DNA from 3 places in the Zhihengliuella halotolerans genome. Region 2 is predicted to be linked to each of the others. Evidence: riboswitches for the same ligand, from Rfam matches in the RefSeq annotation. Region 2 holds a riboswitch; each other region holds the start of a gene.
The links. A riboswitch is a leader RNA that binds a small molecule or an ion and turns the genes downstream of it on or off. The one in region 2 is predicted to bind S-adenosylmethionine.
Positions count from the first base shown of each region.

Region 1 (9,561 bases), 1.1 Mb from region 2:
CACCGTCCGCGTCGGCGAGGTGTACGGGGAGGCGACAGTCAAGTCCACGCAGGGCGACCTCTCGACGGGCCTCGTCATGGGCCGGCTCGAGGCGATCAGCGCGCAGGGCCGGATCGACGTCCGCACCCTCATGGGCGAACTCGATGCCCGTTCCGCGCACGGCAAGATCCGTGTCGATGAGGCCGTGAGCGGGACCGCGACGTTGAACGTCAACTACGGCGACATCCAGATCGGCATCCGCGAAGGAAGCCTGACATGGCTAGACCTCGACTCCAAGCAGGGGGCCGTCCGCAACGAACTCGACGCCTTGCCCGACGCGCCGGCCGACGACGACGGCGACCGGCTCAAGATCACCGCGCGTGCCGGATACGGAAGCGTCCGCGTTTTCCGCGCGGCCGCCGCCTAGAGGAGGGGCCATGGCCACCACCACCGCCGTCGCCGCCGATCTCGCTTTCGAGGTCCGCGGATTGCGCAAGAGCTACGGGAAGACCGCGGTTCTCGAGGGTGTGGACCTGCGCATTCCCCGCGGATCCGTCTTCGCTCTGCTCGGCCCCAACGGGGCGGGCAAAACCACCACCGTTCAGATCCTCTCGACGCTCATCTCCGCCGACGGCGGCAGCGCCAGAGTGGGCGGCTTCTCGGTCGCCGACGAACCGGAACGGGTCCGCGGTGTCATCGGTGTCACGGGCCAGTTCTCGGCCGTCGACGACCTGCTCAGCGGCGCCGAGAACCTCCGGCTCATGGCCCGCCTCCGGCACATCCCGCGGGGCGACGAAGCGGCCCTGATCGCCGATCTCCTGCGCGAGTTCGACCTGGCAGAAGCAGCCGACCGGCCGGCGTCCACCTACTCGGGCGGCATGCGCCGGCGGCTCGACCTCGCGATGACGCTCGTCGGGGATCCGCAGATCATCTTTCTGGACGAGCCGACCACGGGCCTGGACCCGCGCAGCCGTAACAGGATGTGGGATGTGGTGCGCGAGCTCGTGGCGCGCGGGGTCACTATCCTGCTCACGACCCAGTACTTGGAAGAGGCCGACCAGCTGGCGGATCGGATCGCCGTCCTCGACGGCGGCCGGATCGTCGCGGAGGGAACGCCTTCCGAGCTCAAACGCCGGGTCGGCGACGAACAGCTGCGGCTGCGCTTCGACACCGCGTCCGAGGCGAGCCGCGCGCGCGATGCGCTCGCCGCCGTCGTTCCCGGGAATCTTCCCGCGCCGGACGCCGAACACACACTGCACGTGCCCGTCGCCGCGGGCGCCGGCGCGATCCGCAACGTCCTCAACACGCTGGCCGCAGCCGGCCTCGACCCCGTCGAAGTGTCGACGGCGGCCCCCGACCTCGACGACGTGTTCCTCGCCCTGACGGGCTCGGCCGCCGTCACGACCCAGGAGCAGTCATGATCACGACGACGCCGGCCCGCGCGGCCGCTGCCCGTCACGGCGCCGCGCGCCGGGCGCTTTCTGACACCGGTACCCTGCTGAACCGGGGCTTGAAGCGGCTCGCCCGCTACCCTTCCATGCTGATCATGATGGTCGGACTGCCCGTCCTCTTCCTGCTCATGTTCGTCTACGTGTTCGGCGGCATGCTCGGCGCGCAGCTGGGTGGTACGGGCGGGACCGCCGCCTATCTCCAGTACGTGGTGCCGGGGATCGTGCTCATGGCCGTCGGTTCGGGCGGAGCCGGCACGGCGATCTACATCGCGATGGACATGCGGCAGGGCATCGCCGCCCGGCTGGCCACGATGGACGTCTCCCGCGCGGCGATCCTCACCGCGCACGCGCTCGTCAGTGTGGTGCAGGCGCTCCTGGCCACCATCGCAGTCGGCGTGGTGGCGGTGCTCCTCGGGTTCCGGCCGACCGGCGGGGTGACCGGGGTGCTGGGCGCGCTCGCCGTCGTCGCGGGTATCGCGTTCGCCATCACGTGGCTGTGCCTGGCCCTCGGAATCATCTCCGACACCGTCGAGACCGCGAGCAACCTGCCCATGCCGCTGTCCTTCCTGCCGTTCCTCAGCAGCGGGTTCGTTCCGACGGACACCATGCCCGGATGGTTGCGCGTGGTGGCCGAGTACCAGCCGTTCACCCCCTTCATCGAGACCGTGCGCGGGCTGCTCATGGGCACGGGGACCGGCGACTACGGTCTCCAGAGCCTGATCTGGGTGCTGGTCGTGACGGGCATCGGCATGGTGTGGTCGCTTTCGAAGTACTCGGCGAGCCAGAGCCGGTAGCTGGCACGGCTCGACAACAGCGGGGCGTTGGCCATCCCGGAGCGCGGGAGGCAGAATCGACCCATGGGAGCAGAACACGTGGTGAATCGCAGGGTGCAGGCTGAAGCGGGTGCCGCGGCACCGCCGTCGTACCCGGAACCGGAACCCGCACCGGACGCCGGCCGATTCGCCGCGAGGTTGCTGTGGATCTTCGCCGCAGGTTCCGCCGCTGGCGTCGTACTCAACTGGGCAGCGCTCGGCCCCGGGCTGGACCTGTCGATGGCGGCTTCCCTCGGGAGTTTCGTCCTGCCACTCGTGCTCGCCGAAGCCGTCTTCCTCTGCGCGCGGCGGGTGCCCGCGTACCGAGGCGTCGCCCTCATCGGGTTCCTCCTCGCGGGTGCCTGCATGCTCCTGGCCGGGTGGTCGGTCTCGCCGGTGGCTTTCTACATCGCGGCCGCCCTGGTGCTGTGGGGAGTGAAGCTCAAGCGCACGCTCGTCGTGACCGGCGGCATGGTGGCGCTGGCCGCGTGGTCGACGCCGTGGCTGCTCTCCGGATGGATCCGCTGGCCTCGCTACGCGGACTACGTGGACAGCGGGTTCGAGGCCGGCATCGGCTACATCCAGCTGTTGCTGGGCGCCGGCGTCGCGGCCGCACTCGTGCTCGCGGTGCTCGCCGCGCTCCAGCGGCGCGCGGGCGAGCGCACGCAGGACTGACCGGATCGTTACGCGCGGGACGCTGGTCATCCAGGACCGCGGGAGGCAGAATCGGCCCATGGGAGCCGAACACATAGTGAATCGCAGGGCGCAGGCTGAAGCGGGTGCCGCGGCACCGCCGTCGTACCCGGCCCCGGAACCCTCGCAGGAGGCGGGCCGGTTCGCCGCGAGGTTGCTGTGGATCTTCGCCCTCGCTTACCTGCCCAATCTCTTCTGGCACGTGGCGGTGATGGCGATTCCGCCGTCGGAGCCGTTCGAGCCTTGGCCGCGCTGGCCGTCCTATGTCACGGTTGCGGCTCCGTTGGCAGCGGCCGTGGCCGCCTTGGTGCTTACTCGGTGGAGCCCTCGATCGCGCAGGACCGCGATCGCGCTCGTCGCCGTCGCCTTGGCCGGGGCCGGACTCTCGGTTCTGACGGGCCAGATCTCTCTGGTCCTCGTCGTCCAGCTCGTGGTCTGGGCGGTCGTGCTGCGGGAGCGGTCCGTCGTGCTGGGGGCGGGAATCGCGTTCGCCGCCCTGGCAATCCCGGCGATCGTGTTCGAGGCGTTCATGATGCTCGGCGGGGTTGCGTTCGGGCTCGGGACGCTGTCCTGGGTGTCCGCAGTGGCGCCACCGGTCGCGCTCGCGGTGCTCGCCGTGCTCCAGCGGCGCGTGAATCGAGAGCACGCTCGCGCGTAGCCCCGGCGAGGCGGCCATGTCTCCTCGTATGACGTCATCCGGCGTGGTTCTTCGTCTCGGCTTGTCATATGACGTCGTTCTATGGCCCAATAGTTTGGAACAAACCATCCAGAGCGGCCGAGAGATCTGGCTCGAAGACGCCGCAGCAACCCCCAACCGGTTTCCGGGGCGGGAAGGTGCTCACGCCAGAACCGATGGAGGCTTTAATGGGCGTTCCCGCCGATCCGAATCGTCATGCGTCGCAGCCGTCTGCCGGCCCGCCCGCGAACGACGATGAGCCGCGCCTGCTGCTCAAGCTCACGCCCGGCACGCCCCTCGGGGACCACTACGACACCCTCGCCGACCGTTTCCGCCCCGTCTTCGCGCGCATCGCCGAGGGCGCGGCTGAGCGCGACGCGCTGCGCCGGCTGCCGATCGAACAGGTCGGCTGGCTCAACGCCGAGCGCTTCGGCGCGCTGCGCCTGCCCGTCGAGGACGGCGGCTACGGCGCGTCCCTCATCGACTCGTTCCGGCTGCTCATCGAACTCGCCGAGGCCGACTCCCAGGTCGCCCATCTACTGCGCGCGCACATCGCGTTCGTGGAGCAGATCCTCGTGCACCCGGACGACGCCGTGCGCACCAAGTGGATCGAGCGGATCGCCGCCGGCCAGCTCGTCGGCAACGCCTACGCCGAGCGCGGCGGGAACCGCATGGGCACGTGGAACACCCAGCTGAACGTCACCCCGTACGGCGTGACCGTGACGGGCCAGAAGTACTACTGCACGGGCACGATCTTCGCCGACTGGACGGTGGTCGCGGCCGCGAACCCCTCGGCGCCCGGCCGCCACCTCGCCGTCGTCTCGACGCACCACTCGTCGGTATCGATGTACGACGACTGGGACGGGTTCGGCCAGCAGCTCACCGGCACCGGCTCCACTGTGTTCGACGAGGTCCCGGTGGACACGCTGTTCGGGCCCGCCGAGCAGCCGCACTTCCCGGAATCGTCCGTCTTCCAGCTCGTGCTCCTGTCCGTGCAGGCCGGCATCGCGCGGGCGATCCTCGCCGACGCTCGGGCCGCGGTCCAGGCGCGCACCCGCGCCTTCAACACCGGCACGGGAGTGGCCCTGCGCGACGAGCCGCAGGTGCTCCAGCTCATCGGCGAGATCTCCGCGAGCGCGTTCGCGGCGGAGTCCGTGGTGCTGGCGGCCGTCGGCGAGGTCGAGGGCCTGTTCGGCCAGGACGCGCTCACGCCCGAGGAGACGTACACGGCGTGCGAGCTCGTCGCGAACCGCGCGCAGTCCGCGGTCCAGCCGGTCGTGCTCGCCGCCGCCTCGAAGCTCTTCGACGGGCTCGGCGCTTCCAGCACGTCCACGGCGTCCAACTACGACCGGCACTGGCGCAACGCGCGCACGATCGCCACGCACAACCCGGCGATCTACCGGGCGCGCATCATCGGCGACTACGAGGTCAACGGGACGCCGCCGGCGACTCACGACTCGGCCGGCGAGGCGCCGTCGTCGTACGTGTATCCCGTCAACAACCCGATCTGACGTGCCGGAGAGCACCCCGGCGCGTCGACGTGATCAGAGCGCGACAGCGCGCAGCAGCAGCGCGTGCTCCGGGTTCAGCACCGGCAGCTGAAGGCCCACCTGCTCCAGCCAGGCGCCCGACGCCGTGAAGGCGTCGCCGTCGCGCAGCCACGCCGGCGGCCGGATCTGAGTGAAGGCGTGGGAGTGATCGGCATCCGCCGACGACGGCAGGAGCACCTCGACGCGGTAAGAGGCATCCGGGTCGAGACCCGGCAGTGGCACGGGCCCCGGCATCTCCGCGTACGACGACGCCACGGCCACCGCTGCGAAGAGCGCCTCGCGGCCGTCGCGGGAGACGACACCGTGCAGGCGCAGCGCCTCGTCGGGCAGGTCTGCGTTCACTCGTATCCCTGAGTGCAGCAGCGCGCGGTGCTCCTTGTAGAGCGCGATCGCGCGCGCGAGGGTCTCGCGTTCGGGTGCGCTCGCCTGGCGTACGTCCCACTCCATCCCGAAGTGGCCGAACAGTGCGGTGATCGCCCGGAACGAGATGTCGTGCACCCTGCCCGTGGTGTGCGAGCGGGTGGGGCCCACGTGCGACCCGACGAGTTCGGGCGGCAGGACCGCCTGGGTCCAGCGCTGGATGGTCTGCCGTTCCAGGGCGTCGTTGCAGTCCGATGCCCACACGCGGTCCGTGCGTTCGAGGATGCCGAGGTCCACGCGCGCACCGCCGGAGGAGCACGACTCGATCTCGACGCCCGGGTGCGCGGCCCGCAGCTCGTCGAGGAGCCGGTACGCGGCCAGGGTCTGCTCGTGCACCGACGGAGCCCCGGCGCTGCCGTGCTCACTCAGGTCCCGGTTCTGGTCCCACTTCAGGTAGGCGATGTTGTTCTCCGCCAGCAACGCGTCGAGCTGGTCGAAGACGTGCCTCCAAGCGCCAGGGTTGGTCAGGTCGAGGATGTGCTGGCTTCGCCACTCCAACGGCAGCCGGCCGCCCGTCGTGTGCGCGGCCGGGTCGGGCCCCACGATCCAGTCCGGGTGGTCGCGGGCCACGTCAGAGTCCAGGTTCACCATCTCCGGCTCGACCCATAGCCCGAACTCCATCCCGAGGGCGTTCACCCCTTCGATGAGCGGCGTCAGCCCCTCGGGCCACAGCTGCGAGTCCACGACCCAGTCGCCGAGCCCGGCGGTGTCGTCGCGGCGGCCGGCGAACCAGCCGTCGTCGAGCACGAACCGCTCCGCGCCGAGCTCCGCGCCGGATGCGGCGAGATCCAGCAGCTCGTCGATCCGGTGATCGAAGTACACGGCCTCCCACGTGTTCAGCACGACGGGCCGAACGCGTCCGGCAACTGTGCCCACGTGGTGCTCGCGCGCGCGGAACCACTCGTGGAAGCGGGCGCTCACGCCGTCGAGCCCGCGGTTCGAGTACGCGGCGAAGAACGCCGGCGTCGTGTAGCTTTGTCCGGATTCGAGGACGATCTCGCCCGATCCCAGCAGTTCGGACGCGCCCAGCAGGCGCCGCCCGTCGGGGAGCTGCTCGACGAACTGCTCGTGGTTGCCGCTCCACGCGAAGTGGCTCGCCCAGACCTCACCCGCGCGGTTCGCGAACCCTGGGGTGCCGACGGCCGTCAGCAGCGAGGAGTCGTGCCCCGTGCGCCCGTGCCGACCGGACCGCACCCAGGTGCCCTGGCGCAGCCGCGCCCGCTGCGGGTGGTTCTCGCGGCACCAGCGCCCGGTCAGGTCCAGCACCTCGTCGGCGCGTCGCGGGAGGGGTACGACGACGGCGAGCTCCTCGAGCTGGTACGGGTCGCCCGCGGTGTTGGTCAGGGTGTGGGCGACCTCGAGCAGCCCGCCCGGGTGCACGCGCAGGTGCGAGGAGAGCGTGAGCCCGAGGTCGCCGTCGTGCGCGGTGATGACGACGGCGTCCGCCGCCGCGTCGACGGATTCGACACGCAGTGCGGGGGAGAACCCGCGCCCGGGGCGTCCGCCCGCCAGAAACGAACCGCGCAGCCCCGGCCGGCCCTGCCAGCCCGACGACGCCTGCGGGATGATCCCGACGACGACCGGGACGTCCAGGGCCGAGTTCGGGATCGGGGGTGTCAAGAGGTCGGGGTCTGGTAGATCGGTTCCGAGGTCGGCGCCGAAGTGGGTGATCTCGGTTTCGCCGGCGGGGAAGGTCAGCAGCAGGCTCGTGCCGGCCGCGCGGAGGTGGACGGGGTCCATAGAGCGGTTCCCTTTCGCGGGAGACGGGCGGCGCGCCGGTGGGCCCGGCGCGCCGCGGAGGCGGGGTTCAGCGGGGTGTGCGGCCTATTCGAACAGGGCGTTGACCTGGTCGTTGGCGCCGGTCAATGAGCTGGCCGGCGCCTTGCCGGAGACGACGGCGTCCATCGCCGGCGCCATGATCCCGTCGATCTGGGAGGCGTGCGCGGTGATCGGGAAGAGGAACGTGCTGCCCTCCTCGACGTGGGTCGTGAAGGGGGAGACGTCCACACCCTGGGCGTCGTAGGCCGCGGCGGCCTTCTCGGCGGAGGCCGTGATGGCGGGGAAGACGACCGCAGCCTCGGCGACGACGTCCTGGCAGTCGGCGGAGCCGAGGTAGGCCACGAGCTGCGCCGCCTCCTCCGGGTGGTCGGTGCCCGCGTAGACGGAGTCGGCCAGGCCGTTGAACATCGAGGCGCGTTCGCCGGACGGGCCGGTCGGGGTCGGGGCGATGCCGACCTCGACGTCGTCGTACCCCGTGTACTGGCCGATCATCCACGAGCCGTTCGCGTTGAGCACGGACTTGCCGGCGGCGAAGGTGTCCGCCATGGAGGCGCCGACGGTGGTCTCGAGCTTGGGCATGAAGCCCTTGTCGGCGAGGGCGGCGAACCAGTCCATCGAGGCCTGGAAATCCGGGTCGTCGTAGTTGTAGTGGGTGCCCCACGGGTTCTCGTCGGTGTGGGCCCAGCCGGTGGTCCCGGTCAGGTAGCTCCACTCGGTCTGGCCCTGGCCGGATCCGGCGCCGTTGAGGCCCAGCCCGTAGACGGCGACGTTGTTCTTGTCGAAGCCGTCCTCGTCGCCGCGGATGCCGTTGGCGTCGACGCTCAGGTGGGCGATGGCCTCCTCATAGGTGCCGCCGTCGTCGGGGTTCCAGGTCAGGTCGGCGAGGTCGCCAGCGGTGTATCCGGCGTCGTCGAGCAGCTGCTCGTTGTAGAAGAGCGCGATCGTGTCCCAGTCCTTGGGCAGCCCGTAGCGCTGCCCGTCTTCGGCGATCCAGAGGTCGGCGAGGCCCTCGTTGTAGATAGAGGTGTCGACGGCGGCCGTGGCCGCGAGGTCGTCGAGGGCGAGCAGCTGGCCGTTCGCGACGAATTCGGGATAACGGGAGAGGTGGTTGGTGAAGACGTCGGGGGCGGTGTCGGCGACGAAGCCGTTCGTCACCGAGCTCCAGTAGTCGTCCCAGCCCATCTGCGTGACCTCGACGTCGATGCCGGTGTCGGCGGTGAAGTCGGAGACGCACTGCTGGTAGGCGGGCAGCTGGTTCGCGTCCCAGAGCCAGTAGTCGAGGGCGGCGTCGTCGCCGTCCCCGCCTCCGCCGCAGGCGGTCAGAGCGAGGGTCGCGACGCCGAGGGCGCCGAGGGCTGTTCTGCGCATCAGGATGTTCCTTTCGAAGGGGCGGGCAGGGGCCCGCCGGGTGCGGTGAGGTGAAGGTGCGGGGGCGTTACTTGACGCCGGAGAAACCGATCGAGTTGACGATCTTCTTGCCGAAGATCATGAAGAGCGTCAGGACGGGCAGGGCGGAGATCAGGGTCGCGGCCATCAGGCCGGACCAGTCGGGGGCACCCTGCGGGGACTGGGACTTGAACACGCCGAGGCCGACCGTCAGGACGCGCACGTCCGCCGAGTTGCCCACGAGCAGCGGCCAGAAGTACTCGTTCCACTGCTGGATGAAGGTCAGCAGGACCAGGGTGGCGATGGGGGCTGCCGCGTTCGGCAGGATGATCTGGAAGAAGATGCAGAAGTGCTTGGCGCCGTCGAGCATGGCCGCCTCCTCGACCTCCCGGGACATGTTCATGAAGAACTGGCGCAGGAAGAACACGGCGAACGGGGTCATGAAGATGAACGGCAGCACCATCCCCAGCATCGTGTTCAGCAGGCCCAGGTCCTTGATCAGCAGGAAGTTCGGCAGGGCCGTGAAGATCGGCGGCACCATCATCGTCGCGAGGAAGGCGCTGAAGACCACGTTGCGCCCCTTCCAGCGCAGGCGTGAGAAGGCGTAGGCCGCCATCGCGCTGAAGAACACGGCGCCGGCCGTGGTGATGGAGGCGAAGACGACCGAGTTGCGCAGGTAGACCCAGAAGTTGATGTCCGCGCCCGAACCGCCCTGGGCGATGGACTCCTGCGTCGACTGCAGGCCGAAGACACGCTCGAACGCGCCGAAATTGAAACCGACGGGCAGCAGGCTGGTGGCGTTGGCGGCCAGCGAC
Region 1 is NZ_SHLA01000001.1:3,370,348-3,379,908, forward strand. It holds gene EV380_RS15580 (DUF4097 family beta strand repeat-containing protein) at 1-406, shown strand, start outside; gene EV380_RS15585 (ATP-binding cassette domain-containing protein) at 417-1,400, shown strand; gene EV380_RS15590 (ABC transporter permease) at 1,397-2,224, shown strand; gene EV380_RS15595 (hypothetical protein) at 2,288-2,917, shown strand; gene EV380_RS15600 (hypothetical protein) at 2,976-3,593, shown strand; SAM riboswitch class I at 3,695-3,794, shown strand; gene EV380_RS15605 (acyl-CoA dehydrogenase family protein) at 3,800-5,122, shown strand; gene EV380_RS15610 (alpha-galactosidase) at 5,156-7,321, opposite strand; gene EV380_RS15615 (extracellular solute-binding protein) at 7,406-8,728, opposite strand; gene EV380_RS15620 (carbohydrate ABC transporter permease) at 8,796-9,561, opposite strand, start outside.
Region 1: linked by a shared signal. The riboswitch ahead of EV380_RS15605 (acyl-CoA dehydrogenase family protein) and the one ahead of EV380_RS10140 (methylenetetrahydrofolate reductase) in region 2 are both predicted to bind S-adenosylmethionine.

Region 2 (9,561 bases):
CGCCCCAGCAACTGGTTGACAAGTCGATTAGTCCCACCGTATCCGTCGCCGCCGAGGACGATGTGGTCGCCGGGCTCAAGCACGGCACGCAGCAGCGCGTCCTCTCCCGCCAGGCCGGAGGCGAAAGCGAAACCGGCGTGCCCGCCCTCGAGCGCGGCGAGCTGCGTCTGGAAGCCGTCGCGCGTCGGGTTGGAGCCGCGCGAGTACTCGTGGCCGCCGCGGAGGACGTTGATGCCGTCCTGGACGAACGTCGACGTCTGGTAGATCGGCGGGATGACGGCCCCGGTCAGCGGGTCCGGCTCCTGACCGGCGTGAATGGCGAGAGTGTTGAAACCGCGGGCGTCGCTCATCGGGCCACGCCTCCTTCCGTGATGGTCAGCCCGGCCGACGCGTCGCTGACGGTCAGCAGGGCCTGGTTCAGGTCTTCGATCAGGTCCTCCGGCTCCTCGAGGCCGATCGAGACGCGGATCGTCGTCTCGGCGATCCCCGCCGCGGCCCGCTGCGCGCGGGTCATCCGGCAGTGCGTCATCGCCGCGGGATGCGAGACGAGCGACCGGGTGTCGCCGAGGTTGGCGACCAGCTTGAACACCCCGAGCGCGTCGATGAAGCGCTCAACCGCGCCCGGATCCTCGTCCACGTCCGCGGCCAGGTCGAAGGCGAAGACCGAACCGGCGCCGGCCGGGAAGTCCCGGGCGAGCACGCGCGAGGTGATGGCCTCCGGGTCATGATCGATCAGGACGGACGGGTGGTGGACCCGCGAAACGGCCGGGTGCTGCGCAAGGTGCGCGGCGACGGCTCGTGCGTTCTGCCTGTGCCGCGCGACACGCAGCTCGAGCGTCTCGACCCCGCGCAGGATCTCGGCGGAGGCGCTCGGCGAGAGGGCCGGGCCCAGGTCGTGCAGGTACTTGGTCCGCACGAGGGCGGCGAAGGCGCACTTACCGTAGCGCTCCACGAGAGTGGCGCCTGCGCTGGCGCCGGCGGCGTAGCGCTCCTTGTCCCCGGCGAGCTGCTGCCACTTGGCGGGGTCGGCGGCGAAGTCGAACGTGCCGGCGTCGACGAGGACCCCGGCCAGCGTGCTGCCGTGGCCGCCGAGGAACTTCGTGGCGGAGTGCACCACGACGTCGGCGCCGTGCTCGATCGGCCGGTACAGCGCCGGCGTCGCCAGCGTGTTGTCGACGACGACGGGCACCCCGGCGGCGTGCGCGATCTGAGCGATCGCGGGCAGGTCCGGGAGTTCGGCGAGCGGGTTGGTGATCGACTCGAGCAGCACGGCCCTCGTCTGCGGCGTCACGGCCGCGCGCCACGCGTCGAGATCCTGGTGGTCGACGAAGTCCACCTGGTAGCCGAAGTCGGCGAACGTGTCCGTGAGCAGGTCCATGGTGCCCCCGTACAGCTGGTGGGCCGCGACGATCTGGCGGCCGGCGCCGTCGTGGTCCGCTCCCCCTGCGCGTTCGGCGTCGCCGCGCCCGAGCAGGGCGAGCAGGGCGAGCGCGACGGCGGACTGGCCGCTCGAGGTCGCGACGGCGGCGACGCCGCCCTCCAGCTCGGCGACGCGCGCCTCCAGCACCGCGACCGTCGGGTTGCCGGTGCGCGTGTAGGTGAAGCCCGGCTTGGTCTGGGCGAACATCTGCTGCGCGTCCGCGTAGGACGGGAACTCGTAGGCGGTGGTCTGCAGGACCGGGACGGACACCGGGTAGTGCGGACCCTGCGGCGTGTAGCCGGAGTGGATGTTGGCTGTTGAACTCATGGACGGGCTCCTTGTCGATCACGCGTTGCGCGGGACGTGCCGGGCGATCGGCGGATGGTAGTGGTGCGGCCGGCGGCGGGAGGACGGGATCCTCCCGCCGCCGGGAGGGCCGGGGACGAGGCCCCGGCGTTGGCCGTGGTTAGGCCGTGACGTCGGCCAGCAGCGCAGCGCGGGCCGATTCGGTGGCGGTGACGACGTTGCGCAGCGACTCGACGGTCTCCTCGTACGCGCGGGTCTTCAGACCGCAGTCCGGGTTGATCCAGAGCTGCGGGACCGGGACGCTGGCCACGGCGGTCTGAATCAGGGACTCGACCTCCTCGACGGACGGCACGCGCGGCGAGTGGATGTCGTAGACGCCCGGGCCAACGCCGCGACCGAAGCCGAACTCGGCGAGGTCTGCCGCGACCTCCATCTTGGAGCGGGCGGCCTCGATGCTCGTCACGTCCGCGGCTAGGCCGTCGATGCCGGCGATGACCTCGCCGAACTCCGAGTAGCACAGGTGCGTGTGGATCTGCGTGTCGGTCCGCACACCCGAGGTGGCGAGACGGAAGGACTCGACCGACCACTTCAGGTACGCCGGCTGATCGGCGGCGCGCAGCGGCAGCAGCTCGCGCAGTGCCGGCTCGTCCACCTGGATGATGGCCGTGCCGGCCTCCTCCAGGTCGGCGATCTCGTCGCGCAGGGCCAGAGCCACCTGGTCGGCGGTTTCGCCGAGCGGCTGGTCGTTGCGGACGAACGACCACGCGAGGATCGTCACCGGGCCCGTGAGCATGCCCTTCATCGGCTTCGCGGTCAGGGACTGCGCGTAGCTGGTCCACGGCACCGTGAAGGCCTCCGGGCGGGTCACGTCGCCCCAGAGGATCGACGGGCGAGTACAGCGCGAACCGTAGGACTGGACCCAGCCGTTGACGGTCTCGGAGAAGCCGTCGAAGTTCTCGGCGAAGTACTGGACCATGTCGTTGCGCTCGGGCTCGCCGTGCACGAGCACGTCGAGTCCCAGCCCTTCCTGGAGTTCGACCACGCGGGCGATCTCGGCCTTGAGGAACTCGTCGTACTGGTCCGCGGTGATCTTGCCGGCGCGGAACTCGGCTCGGGCCTTGCGGACCTCACCGGTCTGCGGGAAGGAACCGATCGTCGTGGTCGGCAGGTCCGGCAGGCCCAGGCGCGCCTTCTGGGCCTCGTCGCGCACCGCGGACGGGGCGCGGGTGAAGTCCTGTTCGGTCAGGGCGGCCTGGCGCTGCCGGACCGACTCCACGCGGGTGCCGGCGAACGAGGCGCGGTGCTCGATCGCGGCGTCGGAGGCGGCGATCTCGGCCTCGACGGCGGCCGAGCCTGCGGACAGGCCCTTCGACAAGGTGAGGACCTCGGCGACCTTCTGGTCGGCGAAAGCGAGCCAGCCCGGCAGGTGCTCCGGCAGGTTCTGCTCGAGCGCCACGTCGTGCGGGACGTGCTGCAGCGAGGTGGTCGTGGCCACGGAGATGGTCCCCGGCACGGACGCCTCGAGGGACACGAGGGTGCGCAGCGAGGCGGCGAGGTCGTTGCGCCAGATGTTGCGGCCGTCCACGACGCCGGCGACGAAGCGGGTCTCGCCGAGGGCGGCCAGCTGCTCGGCGGCCGGGACCTCGCCGCGGATCAGGTCGGCGTGCACGGCCTCGACGCCGGCCGCGGCCAGCGCGGCCAGACCGGAGCCCGGAGCCGCGATGTCGCCGGCGGTGCCGTAGCCCGTGGTGACGAGCAGCGACGGGCGTGCGACGCCGTCGTACTCCTTGTCGCCGGCGAGGGCGGCGTAAGCCTTCTCTGCCAGCGGGACGAGCGCGCTGCCGCGCTCGGTGACGAGGCCCGGCTCGTCGAACTGGACCCACTCGGCGCCGGCGGCGGCCAGCTGCGCGAGGATGCCGCGGTAGGCGGCGACGGCGTCGTCCAGGCGGTCGAGCGGGTCGAAGCCCTCCGGCGCCCCCTCCTCCGGCTTGGACAGCAGCAGGTAGGTCACGGGGCCGACGAGAACCGGGCGCAGCGTGTTGCCGCGGGCCGACTGGCGCTGGACGATGCCGGCGAGGCGGTCGGCGAGGGCGCGGAACGTGGTGGTCGGGCCGATCTCCGGGACCAGGTAGTGGTAGTTGGTGTCGAACCACTTGGTCATCTCGAGCGGCTGGCGCTCCTTGTCGCCGCGGGCCAGCGTGAAGTAGGCGTCGGTGTCGACCTCGCCGTCGGTGCCGGCCAGGTCGGCGAAGCGCGTCGGCAGCGCGCCGAGGGCGGCCGTGGTGTCGAGCACCTGGTCGTAGAGGGCGAAGTCGGCCGGGATCGAGGAGTCCGAGGCCGAGAGGCCCAGCTCGACGAGGCGGTCGATCGTGCGGTCCTGCAGGGCCTCCGCCGCGGCGTTGAGCTCGGCGTAGGTGCTGGCGCCCTTCCAGTAGGACTCGACGGCCTTCTTCAGTTCGCGGTTCGGGCCGATGCGCGGGTAACCGAGAATGGTGGCGTTCGGGAAATCAGTCGTGCTCATGGTGTTGCTCCTCAGTGGTTCGTTGAGTCGTGAAATCTGTGGGGGTGTTCAGGCGTGCGCGAGGTGGGCCGCGGCCTGGAGGGCGTTGGCGTCGCCGTACTCGGCGCCTTCGCGGGCGTCGGCCGTGCCGGCACCGGTCAGCTGCAGGGCGTCGACGACGTCGAGCGGGCTGCGGGCGTCGTTGAACGTGTACAGGTGCAGTCCGGGGGCGCCGTCGTCGAACGCGGCCTGCGCCAGCTCTGCCGCGTGCCCGACGCCGATGCGGTGACGCTCGGCGTCAGTGGAGGCGCCGGCGAGCCGTGAGCGCAGCTCCTCGTCGGGGGCCAGGCCCGAGAGTTCGCACAGCCGCAGCAGTCGGCGCTCGTTATTCACCGGCATGATGCCCGGGACGATCGGAATCGTGACGCCGGCCGCGCGGGCCTGGCGGACCAGGTTCGCGTAGTCGGTCCGGTCGAAGTAGATCTGGGTGATGGCGAAGTTGGCGCCGGCCCGCTCCTTGGCGAGCAGCACCTCGATGTCGTGACGGAACGACGGCGATTCCGGGTGGCGCTTCGGGTAGGCGGCCACGCCGATCGCGAGTCGTCCGGCGGCCAGCGAGGCGGAGCGGCGGTTCTCGACATCGCGGATCAGTTCCACGAGGTATCGGGCGAAGGGCAACTCGCCGTGCGAGCTCGGATCATCGCCTTCGGGCTTGTCGCCGCGCAGCGCCAGGACACCGCGGACACCCAGCGCCACGAGGTGGTTGACGAGGCGGTCGAGCGATTCGCGGGTCTCCCCGACGCACGTCAGGTGGGCCAGCGGGCGCAGGCGGGTGTGCTCGATCAGGTGACCGATCAGTTCGACAGAGGCCCGCCGGCGTTCCGGGGTCCCGTTGTAGGTCACGGACACGTAGTCCGGGGCGCTGGCCTCGAGCTCCGCGATGACGTCGACGATCGTCGACTTGGCCTGCTCGTTGCGCGGCGGATAGAGCTCGTAGGACAACGCTGGCGCTGTCGCCGCGTGTTCTGTCATTTCATCTCCTCGCTGGATTCGCGAAGGAGGACACCACGAAAAACGCCCGTGACCGGCCGGGATACGACCGAGGGCGTGGACGACGTGGATGCGTCTCCATCGCTTCTGGCGGTAGCACCGTTCCGAGCCCCGGCACAGGCCGGGTCCATCGGATGGTTGCTGCGGCGTCGTCGATCCAGATCTCTCGGCCGCTCTTGATGGGTTGGTATATCCATCGTGAGCCCACCGGCACCGCGGGCACAAGTGCGCAGACTTCCGGTGCTTCACAGAGCTGCACATGACAGCAGGTGACTGAATGCTGCGGAATGTTTCACGGGTTTCCGCGTCACACAAGACTCAAGGGCGTCACAAGACGCGGTGATGACGCAGCGCAACGACGGCGTGCTCTCCCCCGGGCGCGTCTGTGCCGACTACTGTGGTGCCATGGCACAGAAGTCACCCGCTGAACGCGCAGCAACGATCGCCGCCGGATACGCCTTCGACGGCAGCTCACTGGATCTGGGGGCGGCACTCGTCGACGGCGAGGTCTTCCCGGACGCCCGAGTGGGGCTCCCGCTGCAGATGATGAACCGTCACGGACTCGTGGCCGGCGCGACGGGAACGGGCAAGACCATCACCCTGCAGGTCATGGCCGAGCAGCTCTCCGAGGCCGGAGTGCCCACGTTCCTCGCCGACATCAAGGGTGATCTCACCGGCCTCTCCACTGCGGGAACCGGCTCACCCAAGCTGCTCGAACGCACGGCTTCGGTCGGCATGGACTGGGAACCGCGGACCTACCCCGTCGACTACCTCTGCCTGGGCGGCGACGGGACCGGCGTTCCGGTCCGCGCGACCCTCTCCTCGTTCGGACCGCTCCTGCTCGCGCGCGTGCTCGGCCTGAACGAAACGCAGGAGTCCTCGCTCCTGCTCGTCTTCCACTACGCGGACAAGAAAGACCTCGAGCTCGACGACCTCAAGGATCTGCGTGCCGTCATCACGCACCTGACAAGCGATGCAGGCAAAGCAGACCTCGCCGAACTCGGCGGGCTGAACAAGGCCACAGCGGGTGTGATCCTGCGCAACCTCGTCACCCTCGAGACGCAGGGCGGGGACCGCTTCTTCGGTGCCCCCGAGTTCGACTCGGCCGAATTGCTGCGCACTGCCGACGACGGTCGCGGCGTGATCTCGTGCCTGGAACTGCCGACCCTGCTGCAGCAGCCGCTGCTCTTCTCCACGTTCCTGATGTGGCTGCTCGCGGACCTCTTCGAGGAACTGCCCGAGGTCGGCGATGCCGACAAACCCAAGCTGGTCTTCTTCCTCGACGAAGCCCACCTGCTGTTCAAGGACGCCTCGAAGGCGTTCATGGACTCCATCACGACGACGGTGCGGCTGATCCGTTCCAAGGGCGTCGGGGTCTTCTTCGTCACCCAGACCCCGCAGGACGTGCCGGCCGAGGTGCTGGGCCAGCTTGCCAATCGCGTCCAGCACGCGCTGCGCGCGTTCACCCCCGCCGACGCGAAGGCCCTGCGGGCCACCGCCTCCACGTTCCCGCTCTCCGACTACGACCTCGAGGAGGCCATCACGGCCGCCGGCACCGGCGAGGCGATCATCACGGTCATGAACGAGAAGGGGGCCCCGACCCCGGTCGCGTGGACGCGCATGTTCTCCCCCCGATCGCACATGGGCGCCTCGGCGGCCGACGTCGTCGACGAGGTCGTGGCGGCTTCGCCGCTGCTCGAGGCCTACGGGACCGCCGAGGACCGGGAATCGGCCTTCGAGAAACTCGCCGCAGACAAGGCCCGGGCGGGCGCCCCCGAGCGCCCCGACGACAGCCGTCGTCGTCCGGAGTCGACCGGCCGGGCCGCCTCCCGGCCGGCTCCGCGGGGCACCGGCTCGCGCCCGGCCTCGCGCACGAACAGCCAGGAGAATCCGATGGTCGACGCCGCGGTGAAGGTCGCCGGGATCCTCGGCAAAGAGATCGTGCGCGGGCTCTTCGGCACCCGTCGCCGCCGCCGCTGATAACGTGTCATCCGTGGAAAAATCGTCTCGCACCGGCTCGGATCTCGTCAGAGTCGCGGCCATCTGGGTCATGGCGCTCATGGTCGTTCTCGTCGCCGGCGCCATGGCGATCGCGGTCACCAACGCACGAGTGTTCGGCCCCACTCCCGCGGTCGACGACTACGTGCAAACGCTCGTCGCCGGCGACGGCGCAACCGCGCTCGGCCACCTCGGTCTGGAAGCTCCCGACGGCAACGGGCTGATGCTCTCCGGTGGCCCGCTACGGGCATCGGCCGCCGCCCTCGGCGACTACACGATCGAGGAGACTTCCCGGGAGGACGACCGTGCCACGGTCCGCGTCTCGTACAACGTCGGCGGCCGCCAGCACCACACAGACTTCCGGCTGATGCGTACCGGGCGCGACTGGCTGTTCTTCGATCAGTGGCAGATCGAGATGGGCAAGCTGCCCGTCCTCACGGTGCACGCTGCGAACACCACCGACATTCTCGTCAACGGCGTCGAATCGCCGGTAGCCGCGGGCGAGCAGAAGTTCCCGGTGCTGCCACCGGCGGTGGTGACCGCCTCGTTCGAGGAGGAGTACTTCCGGGCCGGCGAGACGACCAGGATCGTCGATGACTCCGACGACACCGACGAACCCCTGCGACTGGTCTCCGAGCCGACCGAGGCCCTCACCGAGGAAGTCGCCGGGAAGCTGCGTGGGTACCTGGACGGGTGCGCCGAGCAGCAGGTGCTGATGCCGACCGGCTGTCCCCTGGCCTACGACACGGGCGCCCGGGTGGACCCGGCCACGATCGACTGGGAGATCACCGAGTACCCCGATGTCGAGATCACCGCGTTCGACGGCGGATGGGTGCTGCGCCCGCTCGAGGTCGAGGTGAACCTCGAACTTGTCGAGCAGGATCTCGCGACGGGCGTGACGACGGAGGTCGACGTCGACGAGACGTATACCTTCACGGCCAACCTAGACTTATCGTCGTCGAAGGTCTCGGTGACACCCGTCGTCGTCGAGTAGCGACCGGCGGACTCAGTCGGTCTTCGTCACCGGCAGCGCACCGGTGGGCGGGTTGTCGTCGCGGATCTCGAACCGGCCCCGCAGCACGAGGTAGAGCGCCCAGAGCCCGGCGACCAGCGCGATGCCCGCACCCAGCCCCACGGCCCAGCGGGGGCCGAGCACGTCGCCGATCCAGCCGACGAGCGGGGCGCCGATCGGCGTTCCGCCCTGGACCACCGCCATGTAGAGCGCCAGGACACGGCCGCGGAAGCGCGGCTGCACCGAGAGCTGGATCGACGTGTTGCAACTGTTCAGGAACGTCACCGCGGTCAACCCCACCAGGACCAGCAGCGCGGCGTACCACCAGAACGACGGCATCAGGCTCGCGGCGAGCCCGGCGACGCCGAACCCGATGGCCCCGCCGATGAGGTAGCGCATCCGGAACCGGCCGCGGGCGGCCGCGAGGATCGCCGCCGCGAGGGTCCCGACGGCGACGAGCGAGCCCAGCACGCCGTACTCGGTGGGGCCCCGGTTGAACACGGTGGTGGCCATCATGGCGTTGGTGATCTGGAAATTGAAACCGAACGTGCCCACGAGGAACGCCATGACCAGGATGACCACAAGGTCCGGGCGCCCCCTGACGTAGGCGAGCCCCTCCCGGATCTGCCGCTTCCCGCGGGGCACCGGGGCGCTGCGGTTCAGGGCTGAGACGTCCATCCGCCAGATGCCGATCAGCACCGCCACGAAACTCGCCGCGTTGATCATGAACGCCGGCGCAGTGCCGACCCAGGCGATGAGCAGGCCCGCGAGGCCGGGGCCGGCCAGGCGGGCGACGTTGAAGGAGGCGCTGTTGAGCGCCACGGCGTTGGGGATGTCCGGCTTGGCCACGACCTCCGAAACGAACGCCTGCCTGGCCGGTGCGTCGAAGGCGCTCGCGACGCCCAGGACGAGGGCGATCACGTAGACGTGCCACAGCTGAGCGACACCGAGGAACACGAGCAGGCCGAGTGCGAGTGCGGTCAGGCCCATGACGGTCTGCGTCAGCAGCAGGAGGCGGCGCTTGTCGTAGCGGTCGGCCACGAGCCCCGCCCATGCGCCGAGGAACAGGATGGGCAGGAACTGCAGGCCGGTCGTGATCCCGACGGCCGTGCCGCTGTTGTCCGTGAGCTCGGTGAGCACCAGCCAGTCCTGGGCGACCCGCTGCATCCACGTGCCGATATTGGAGACCAGCGCCCCGGCCACCCACAGGCGGTAGTTCGGGCTCTTCAAAGCTCTGAACATGTTCGGCACGTCTGGTGGCACGCTCCTGACTGA
Region 2 is NZ_SHLA01000001.1:2,224,265-2,233,825, forward strand. It holds gene EV380_RS10125 (cystathionine gamma-synthase) at 1-350, opposite strand, end outside; gene EV380_RS10130 (O-acetylhomoserine aminocarboxypropyltransferase/cysteine synthase family protein) at 347-1,747, opposite strand; gene metE (5-methyltetrahydropteroyltriglutamate--homocysteine S-methyltransferase) at 1,887-4,247, opposite strand; gene EV380_RS10140 (methylenetetrahydrofolate reductase) at 4,296-5,258, opposite strand; SAM riboswitch class I at 5,352-5,462, opposite strand; gene EV380_RS10145 (helicase HerA-like domain-containing protein) at 5,682-7,256, shown strand; gene EV380_RS10150 (hypothetical protein) at 7,270-8,268, shown strand; gene EV380_RS10155 (MFS transporter) at 8,281-9,528, opposite strand.

Region 3 (9,561 bases), 520 kb from region 2:
TTCAGGCTTCCATACACTCGTCATGGAACCCATTGAACCATCGGCGGGCGCCCGCCCCGGCGAGCGCGACACCCGTGCCGCTCAGTCGGCGAAGATCGTCCGCTTCAGCGCCGCGGAGAGCTGTTCGACGTCGGTGAGGAACCCGTCGTGACCGACCGGGGTGCGGATGTACTCGACGTTCGGTCGATTCGGCACGTGCGCGGCCATGGCCTCGGCCTGCGCGGGCCAGTAGAGGCGGTCGCTGTCGACGGCGGCGACGAAGAACTCGATGCCTTCGAGCGCGCCGAGCGCGGCCTCGACGCCGCCGCGGCCGCGCCCGACGTCGTGGCTCATGAGCGCTTCTGTGATCACGAGATAGGAGTTCGCGTCGAACCGCCCGACGAGTTTGGCCGCCTGGTAGTCCAGGTAGCTCTCCACCTGGTAGCGGCCGCGGTCGAGCGACGGGCTGCCCAAGGGCTGCTCGTCGCACTGGGGCTCACGGCCGAAGCGGGCGTCGAATTCGACGTCCGACCGGTAGGTGATGTGGGCCATCCGACGCGCGATCCCGAGCCCGGCGACGGGCCCCTCGCCGAATCCCGTCGCCTCGCCCGGGCCGGCCGCCGGCGCGCGGTAGTAGTCGCCGCCGGCGAAGTCCGGATCCAGCCGGATCGCCTGCGTCTGAATCTGGGCGAAGGCGATCTGCTCGGCGGTCGAGGCAGCCGTCGCGGCGATCGGCACGCAGCGCCGCACGCGCCCGGGCAGTGTCGCCGCCCATTCGAGGGCGCGGGCGCCTCCCATCGAGCCGCCGATCACGGTGTGCCAGGCGTCGACGCCGAGCGCGTCGGCCAGTCGCTCCTCGAGCCGGACCGAGTCGCGGATCGTCGTGAACGGGAACCGCGAACCCCATGCGCGGCCGTCCGGCGCGGCGCTGCCGGGACCGGTCGTGCCGTTGCAACCGCCGACCATGCCGGGGGCCACGACGAAGTATTTGTCCGTGTCGATGGTCCGACCGGGGCCGACGAACCCGTCCCACCATCCGGGCTCGTCGCTGATTCCACGGGCGACGTGGGTGTCTCCGGTCAGGGCGTGCAGCAGCAGCACCGCGTTGGCGGCGTCCGCGTCGAGCGTCCCCCACGTCTCGTAGGCGATATCGACGCCGGGAAGCGTCCCGCCGGTCTCGAACGCGAACTCGCCCGTGCGCAGTACGCGCAGCACTCCGTCCGCGTCCAGCGGCCGCTCCCCTGCCCCGGCACGCTTGGGCACGCCGGCTGCCTGCATGATCGTGTCGACGTCGCTACTCACTTCACCACTCGTGTTTCTCGTTGTTCACCTGTGCGAGCCGATGGTTCCTGCCGCCCCCATCGGGCCTTCGGGACGTTGCGGTCCATGGCGGTCAGGACACCGCAGCCTGCCGGCCGATTGCCGCCTCGACAGCCTCGAACCCGGTCTCCAGGTCGGCGAGGATGTCGTCGATGTGTTCAATGCCCACGGCGAGCCGCACCAGTCCCGGGCTGACCCCGGCGGCCCGCTGCTCCTCTTCGCTCAACTGCGCGTGCGTCGTGGAGGCCGGGTGGATCACCAGTGAACGGACGTCGCCGATGTTGGCGACGTGCGAGTGCAGGGTGAGCCCGTCGACGAAAGCCTGGCCGGCCACGGCGCCACCGGCCAGTTCGAAGGCGACGACGGAGCCCGTCCCGCGCGGCCCGTACTTGCGTCCGCGCTCGAACCAGGGGCTGGAGGTCAGGCCCGCGTAGGCGACCCTCACGACGTCGTCGCGGCTCTCGAGCCATTCGGCGACGGTCTGCGCGTTGGCGACGTGGCGCTCGACGCGCAGGCTGAGCGTCTCCAGGCCCTGCGCGATGAGGAACGCGTTGAACGGGGAGACCGCGGAGCCGAGGTCTCGAAGCAGCTGGACGCGCGCCTTGAGGATGTACGCGAGGTTCGCCCCGAGGGCGCTTCCGACGCCGAGGTCGCGGGCGTACACCAGTCCGTTGTAGGACTCGTCCGGGGTGTTGAAGGTCGCGAAGCGCTCGGGGTGCTGCGCGTAGTCGAACGTGCCACCGTCGACAATGACGCCCGCGATGGCAGTGCCGTGCCCGCCGAGGTACTTGGTCGCCGAGTGGATGACGACGTCGGCGCCCCATTCGAGCGGGCGGATCAGGTACGGCGTGGCGAGCGTGTTGTCGACGAGGAGCGGAACGCCGGCCGCGTGAGCCACGGACGCGATGCCCTCAATGTCGAGCACGTCCTGGCGCGGGTTGGAGACGACCTCGCCGAAGAACGCCTTGGTGTTCTCCTGCACGGCCGCGCGCCACTGCTCGAGGTCGTCCGGATCGGCCACGAACGTGACCTCGATTCCGAGGCGCTTGAGCGTGTGCTTGAACAGGTTCTGCGTGCCCCCGTAGAGGCTCGGGCTGGCGACGATGTGGTCTCCCGCCTCGGCCACGTTGAGCAGCGCGAACGTCGTGGCCGCCTGCCCCGAGGAGAGCAGCAGCGCGCCGACGCCGCCCTCGAGATCCGCGATGCGCGCTTCCACCGCGTCCGTGGTCGGATTCCCGATGCGCGTGTAGATCGGCTCGAGCTCGGCGAGCGCGAACCTGGCCGCGGCACTCTCGGCGCTCGGGAAGACGAACGAGGTGGTCTGGTAGATCGGCAGCGCCCGCGCGCCCGTTGCCGGATCCGGAGTCTGGCCCGAGTGGATCTGGCGGGTTTCGAACGACCAAGATGCGTTGGATGTAGTCATGGAGACTGTCCCCTCTAGAACATGGGGTCGGCCCACCCGGCCCGTACTGGGGCTGGTCTTCGGGAGGCGTTCCCGCGCTTGCCCGACACCGGTTGGCGACGAGCCAGGTCTTCACCCGGGGCACCCCACCGCGAGTGGAGGGTTGCCGGCCAGCAAACCGGGGTTTCGCGCTGGCACTCATGACCTTGTCCATCCAGTGTCGGCGAAGCCGCGCCGCTCCGCAACTCTGCCCCGGCATTCCCGTTTCATGACGTCTCATGCGCGCGCCCAGACGCCAACTTAGGGCTGCCTAAGTCGAGACGGATCTCACAAAGTGCCATCATGAGCACATGATGAGGTTGGACCACGTTTCATACGCTTGCGGACAAGACGGACTGACGGCCACGGCCGATCGGATCGCCGAAACACTGGGCCTCGAATCCGTGAAGGGCGGAGTCCACCCACGGTTCGGCACCAGGAATGTCATTTTCCCGATGCAGCACAACCAGTACCTCGAGGTCGTCGAGGTGCTGGACCACCCGGCGAGCAACAAGGCGCCTTTCGGACAGGCCGTGCGCGCCCGCTCCGAGGTCGGCGGCGGTTGGATGGGCTGGGTCGTCGCCGTCGACGACCTGGCGCCGTTCGAACGACGGCTCGGGCGCGACCGCGTTCCCGGCAACCGGAAGTTCCCGGACGGACAGGAGCTGACCTGGCAGCAGATCGGCATCAAGGGCCTGATCGCCGACCCGCAGGTTCCCTACATGATCCAGTGGGACGAGAGCTCCGCGGACCTGCACCCGTCGAAGGCCCTCGACGCCCCGGCGGGACAGATCGCCCAGATCTCGATCGCCGGTTCCAAGGACCGCGTCGCCGAGTGGCTGGGCCAGCCGGAGAAGTCTCCGCTGGGTGACGTCACGGTCGACTGGCAGGCTCCCAACGGGACCCCCGGCATCATGTCGGTCTCCTTCATGACCCCGCACGGCCTCGTGACCCTGTAGTCACCCGCGCACAGTCCCCCGTGGCCCCCGGCACGATCACTCGTGCCGGGGGCTTCCGCGTCCGCGGCACGGCGGCACCCGCGGGATGTCAGGTGCCGATGCCGATCGCGCTGCCGAGCAGGGCGTACCCGACGAAACCCGCGGCGTCGAGCAGTGTGTGGGCGACGACGAGCGGCATGACCCGCGGCTGCCCGCGCTCGACGCCGCGCCGGTAGAACCAGCCGAACACGATGCCCATCGCCACGTTCCCGAGGAATGGCCCGATGCCCTGGTAGAGGTGATAGCTGCCCCGCAGCAGCGCCGAGGCCAGGATGATGCTCCACGGCCCCCACGCCCCGCGCCCCCAGCCGAGCCGGCGCAGATGGTGGAACAGGAAGCCGACGACGATGACCTCCTCGAGGACGCCGTGCCGGATCGCGGAGAGCAGCAGCACCGGGATCGTCCACCAGTGCTCGTCGAGGTTCGCCGGCACGATCGCCGTGGTCACCCCCAGCGCCCGGCCGGCCGAGTACACCCCGAGTGTGCCCACGCCCATGGCGAGGAACAGCGCGAAGCCCGTTCCGACGTCGAACCCGATGCTCGCGCCCGCCGAACGATTCGGCCGGCGCACGCCGAACCCGAGCAGCGCGAACGGGTTGCGCCCCGTGAGCGCGAACAGCAGATACAGGGCCAGGGCGACGGGCACGAGCGCGAAGGAGACGTCGAGCAGCTGGTACGTCAGGTCGAACCCGGGGCGCCGGCTGAGCGAGCCGTTCATGCTGGTGGTCTGCTCCCCCAGCGGGGCGCGCGTGAGCTTGTCGAGCAGGCTGACCACGGAGTAGACGGCGGACTTGCCGAGCGAGAGCCCGAGCACCAGCGCGATCTCCACCCACAGCCGCACCCGCTCGGCGCGGGCGGGGGCGTGTAGTGGTTCGAGGTTCGCGGTCCGGCTCATAGGATCGATGGTATGCGCGCGCCCTATGAGAACGAGATCGCCCTCGCCGAGCACCTGCACCCCGGGCCCGACTGGCGCGGCGGGCGCGTGGCCGAGGGCGGCCAGTTTCATCTCGTGCTGATCGCCGAGGGCGCCGCCGTGCTGCGCATGGCCCGCGACGCGGCACAGGCAGCGGAGATGGCCCGCCGCACCGCGCTCGTCGATGCGCTCGCTCCGCAGGTGCCGTTCGCCGTCCCGCGCTCGCTCAGCGGCGTCTGGCGCGCACCGGACGCCTGCGCTACCGAGTACGACGCCGGCGGGCTGCCGGGCTGGGAGGTGCCGGCCGCCGTCGTGCAGGAGTACATTCCCGGTGCAGCGCACGAACCGCACACCGGCGACCCGGCCGCCCTACGGTCGATCCTCGAGGCGCTGGCGGACGTCGACGTCGCGCCGATCCGGCACCTGCTGGCACCGCCGTTCGCCTACCGGGGGCCGTGGACGGAACCGAAGATCGCCGCGACGCTCGACGCGCTGCGCGAGCATGCGCCGGACGAGGCGACCGGGGCGGCGCCCGTCGTGGACGCGGCCCGGGTGCTCGCTGCCCTGCGGGAGTTCGCGGAGCTGCGCGATTCCCTCGTGCACGGGGACCTGGCCGGGCACAACGTTCACTGGGTCGGCGGGCAGATCGCCGGGATCCTCGACTGGGATCTGGCCGCGGCGTGGGACCCGGCGCTCAACGTCGCGTACCTCGCGGCGTGGCACGGGCGGGAACTCGTCGGCGAACTCGCGGTCGACGCCGGCGAGGCGCGCCGGGCGAGGATCTGGGACGGGGCGATGCTCCTCGAGACTGTCTTCAACGCGAGCCTGCGCGGCGACGACCCGGACTGGCCGAAACTCATGCGCCGGGCGGTGCCGCGTCTCGAGACGGCAGCCGCGGCGATCTAGCGGCGCGCCATCGTCCGAGACCGGGCGCACGGCGAGGCCCCCGCCGTCGTCGTGACGTCGGGGGCCTCGTTGTACCGGGTCGGGCGCGGCGGCCCATTGGTTTAGGAGAGGGCGGAGATCGCGGCCTCGTAGTTCGGCTCTTCGGTGGTCTCTGCGACCTGCTCGGTGTAGATCACGTTGTGTTCGGCGTCGAGGACGACGACGGCGCGGGACTTGAGCCCGGCCAGCGGGCCGGTCTCGAACTTCACGCCGTAGTCATCGCCGAAGGTCGAGCGGAAGGTCGAGCCGGTGACGACGTTCTCGATGCCTTCGGCGCCGCAGAAGCGGGCCTGGGCGAACGGAAGGTCGGCGGAGAGGCACACGACGGCGGTGTTCTCCAGCTCGGCCGCGCGCTTGTTGAATTCGCGCACGCTGGCGGCGCACGTTCCGGTGTCGACGCTCGGGAAGATGTTCAGGACCACGCGCTTGCCGGCGAAGTCGGAGAGGTTCACGTCCGACAGATCGGTGCCGGTCAGCGTGAAGGCGGGGGCGGCGCTGCCCACTGCGGGGAGCTCGCCGACGGTCTGGATTTCGGAGCCCTTAAGGGTGATGGTAGCCATGGCTCATGTCTACCACGGCCGCTCCGCGAGTTTCCAACGCCGCGACAGTGTGACACAGGCCGTAGTCTGGACACATGGCAGAGTCACCGCAGCACGTCATCCGCACCGCCGACCTCCCCGTCTCGCCGTGGCGCAACGGCCGCGGTAAGACCCGGGAAATCCTGGCCGCTGACGGCCGCCGACTGAGCCTCGCCCTCGTCGACCAGCCCGGCGAGTTCTCCTCCTTCGCCGGCTACACTCGCGTCCAGACCGTCATCGAGGGCGACCTGCTGCTGCTGGAGATCGACGGCCGCGAGCACGCGCTCGAGCAGTACCGGCCGTTCACGTACGACGGCGGCGCGGCCACGTCGGCGGTCCTGCCGACCGGCCCGGTGGTCGCCCTCAACGCCTTCGCCGGGCCCGGCACCGAGGTCTTCGTCCTGATCCTCGAGCTCTCCAAGAAGCGCCCGCTGCCGCTCGTCGACGACCAGTACGGCATGCTGCTCTCCGGTCACGGACGGCTATCCGCCGATGGCGCTGACGACGAGCTCGCCGAGCTGGACGTCGTCGTCGGCTCCAACTCCTCGGACACGGCGGTCTCCGGGCGCGGATTCTTCGCCGTCGTCACGTTCCAGGACGCCTGACCGTCCGGCCCGGTGCGACTCACCCCGTTGTGGCCGCGCACTTGCCCCGATCGACAATGCCTGAAGCTTGTCGTCGGAGCAGGCGAGGCCTGAAAACGGGGTAACTCGCACTTCCTGCTGGCCGCCGCGGGTCAGCCGCGCCCGTCCACCCGTTCGCCGGCGCGGAACACGGCCTGCGTGAGCGGCATGCCCGGCCGGTAGGCCAAATGCGCGGCCGCGGGGGCGTTGAGCAGCTGCAGGTCGGCGCGCTTGCCGACTTCGATGCTGCCGACGGTGTCCTGCACGCCGAGCGCGAGCGCCCCGCCGTACGTCGCCGCGCGCACGGCCTCGGTCACACTCAATCCCATTTGCAGCACGGCGGTGCCGACGCAGTAGGCCATGGACGTGGTGTAACTCGTGCCCGGGTTGCAGTTGGAGGCGAGGGCGATCTCGACGCCGGCGTCGAGCAGCTCGCGGCCGGGCGCGAGCGGCTGCCGCGTCGAGAGGTCGCACGCCGGCAGGCATGTGGCCACGACGCCGGGCGTGCCGGTCGCGCTCGCGACGTCCCACCCGGACCAGGTCCCGGCGAGCAGCTCGACGTCGGCCGGCTCCAGATAGTTGACGTGGTCGACGCTCGCCGCCCCGAACTCGACGGCCAGCCGCACGCCCGGGCCCGGGCCGAGCTGGTTGCCGTGCACGCGCAGGCCCAGCCCGGCGTCTCGGCACGCCGTCAGCACGCGTCGGGACTGGTCCTCGTCGAAGGCCCCCCGCTCGCAGAAGACGTCCGCGAACTGGGCGTACGGGCGCACAGCGTCGAGCATCTCGGTGCAGACGAGCTCGGTGTACTCGTCCGCGACGGCACCCGGCGGAACGAGGTGCGCGCCGAGGTAGGTGACCTGGTCGACGACGGACGAGGCGATGCGCGCGTGCCGGCGCTCCTCCTCCACGCTGAGCCCGTAGCCGGTCTTCGTCTCCAGGTACGTGGTCCCGCCCGCGGCGGCCTCGGCGACACGGCCGAGCAGCAAGCGCGTCAGCTCATAGTCGTCGGCGGCGCGCGTTGCCTCCATCGTCACGGAGATGCCGCCGGCGGCGTACGCCTCGCCGGCCATGCGGGCCTCGAACTCGGCCGAACGGTCGCCGGCGAACAGCAGGTGGGTGTGCGAGTCGACCCAGCCGGGCAGCCCGGCACGGGAGCCGGCGTCGTGCACGTCGTCCGCGGCCGGGGCGTCGGCGGCGGCGCCGATCCAGGCGAAACGCCCGTCCTCGACGACGACGGCCGCGTCGGTCAGGACGCGTCGCTCGGCGTCCTGGGTGGTCAGTTCGCCAATGTTGGTGATCAAGAGACTCATGAGAACTCCGGGTGGTCGGTCAGGAAACGGGCGTAGAGCTCGGCCGGGTCGCCGAGGCGGGTGTGCACGCCGTCCCGGGCGACCTCGACGCCGGCGATCGTCACCGAGGCGACGTCGGCGGCCGTTGCGGTCAGGGGCAGCTGCGGCGCGCGGGTCCCGGTGGTGCGCAGGCTGTCGGCGCGCACTCGCACGACGTCGTCGTTCGCCCCCAGCCCGAGGCTGGCGAGACCTCCGGCGCGGGCGGCCGCGGCGATCTCCGCCGGGGAGAACCGGCCGCGGATGCCGGTGCGCAGGCGTTCGCCGTGCTCGAGCGCGCGCATCTCCAGATACGGATCGACGACGGCGTGCTGGTCAGTGCCGAGCGCGATGACGGCGCCGGCGTCGGCGAGCTCGCGGGCCGGCCCGATCCCATCTGCGAGGTCCGCCTCCGTGGTCGGGCACATGACGATCGCGCAGCCGGCCGTGCCGAGGGCGGCGACGTCGGCCTCCGTCAGGTGGGTCGCGTGCACCGCCGAGAGCCGCGGAGTCAGCAACCCGTGGCGCTCGAGCAGGCCGGCGGGCGTGGTCCCGTGCGCGGCGAGGCACGCGGCGTTCTCGGCGGGCTGCTCGGAGAGGTGCACGTGCAGCGGCTCGTGCGCGGGCAGGCCGGCCGCGATGACGCCGAACTCGCCCGGCGGGACCGCGCGAACCGAGTGGATCGCCGCGCCGAGCGTGATCAGGCCGGTTCCGGCGTCCTCCTCGGCGAGCGCGGCGCGCAGGGACTCGTGCCGGGCGAGCCACCCGGCGGCGTCGCCGTCGCTGAAGCGGCGCTGCGTCTCGTTGAGCTCGAGCTGGCGGCCTTCGGCGTCGAGGCCGCCGGAGAGGTAGCACGTGTCGAGCAGCACGAGCCGGATGCCGGCGCTCCGCGCAGCCCGGGCGAGCGCGCGCTCCATGTCGTGGTCGGGATACGGCGTCCCGCCCGGAGCGTGGTGCAGGTAGTGGAATTCGCCGACGGCGGTCCATCCGGTGACAACCATCTCGGCGAACAGCGCGGTGGCCAGCTGCTCGTAGCCCTCGGGGTCCAGGGACTCGGCGGCCGCGTACATCTGCTCGCGCCACGTCCAGAAGTCGCCGGCTCCCCCGGCCGCGCCCTCGTGGGTGCGGCCGCGCAGGATCCGGTGGAAGGCGTGCGAGTGCGCGTTGATCGGCCCGGGCACGACGACGGTCGGGGCGCTCACAGGAGATCCTCCAGCGCGTCGGCGAGGGCGGCGGTGCCGGCGGTGGCGTCGTCGTCCTCGACGTACTCCTCGGGCGAGTGGCTGATGCCCGAGGGGTTGCGTACGAAGAGCATGCCGGTGGGCACCTCGGCGGCGAGGACGCCGGCGTCGTGCCCGGCGCCGGTGGCCAGCGCCGGGGCGCCCGGGATCGTGCGCGCCGTGGAGGCGGCCAGGGCGCGCGTGAGCGAGGCGTCGAAG
Region 3 is NZ_SHLA01000001.1:1,700,601-1,710,161, forward strand. It holds gene EV380_RS07705 (alpha/beta hydrolase) at 1-24, opposite strand, end outside; gene metX (homoserine O-acetyltransferase MetX) at 82-1,257, opposite strand; gene EV380_RS07715 (bifunctional o-acetylhomoserine/o-acetylserine sulfhydrylase) at 1,373-2,722, opposite strand; SAM riboswitch class IV at 2,792-2,907, opposite strand; gene EV380_RS07720 (VOC family protein) at 3,052-3,699, shown strand; gene EV380_RS07725 (CPBP family intramembrane glutamic endopeptidase) at 3,788-4,633, opposite strand; gene EV380_RS07730 (phosphotransferase family protein) at 4,646-5,557, shown strand; gene tpx (thiol peroxidase) at 5,659-6,156, opposite strand; gene EV380_RS07740 (HutD/Ves family protein) at 6,231-6,779, shown strand; gene hutI (imidazolonepropionase) at 6,911-8,107, opposite strand; gene EV380_RS07750 (formimidoylglutamate deiminase) at 8,104-9,324, opposite strand; gene EV380_RS07755 (allantoate amidohydrolase) at 9,321-9,561, opposite strand, start outside.
Region 3: linked by a shared signal. The riboswitch ahead of EV380_RS07715 (bifunctional o-acetylhomoserine/o-acetylserine sulfhydrylase) and the one ahead of EV380_RS10140 (methylenetetrahydrofolate reductase) in region 2 are both predicted to bind S-adenosylmethionine.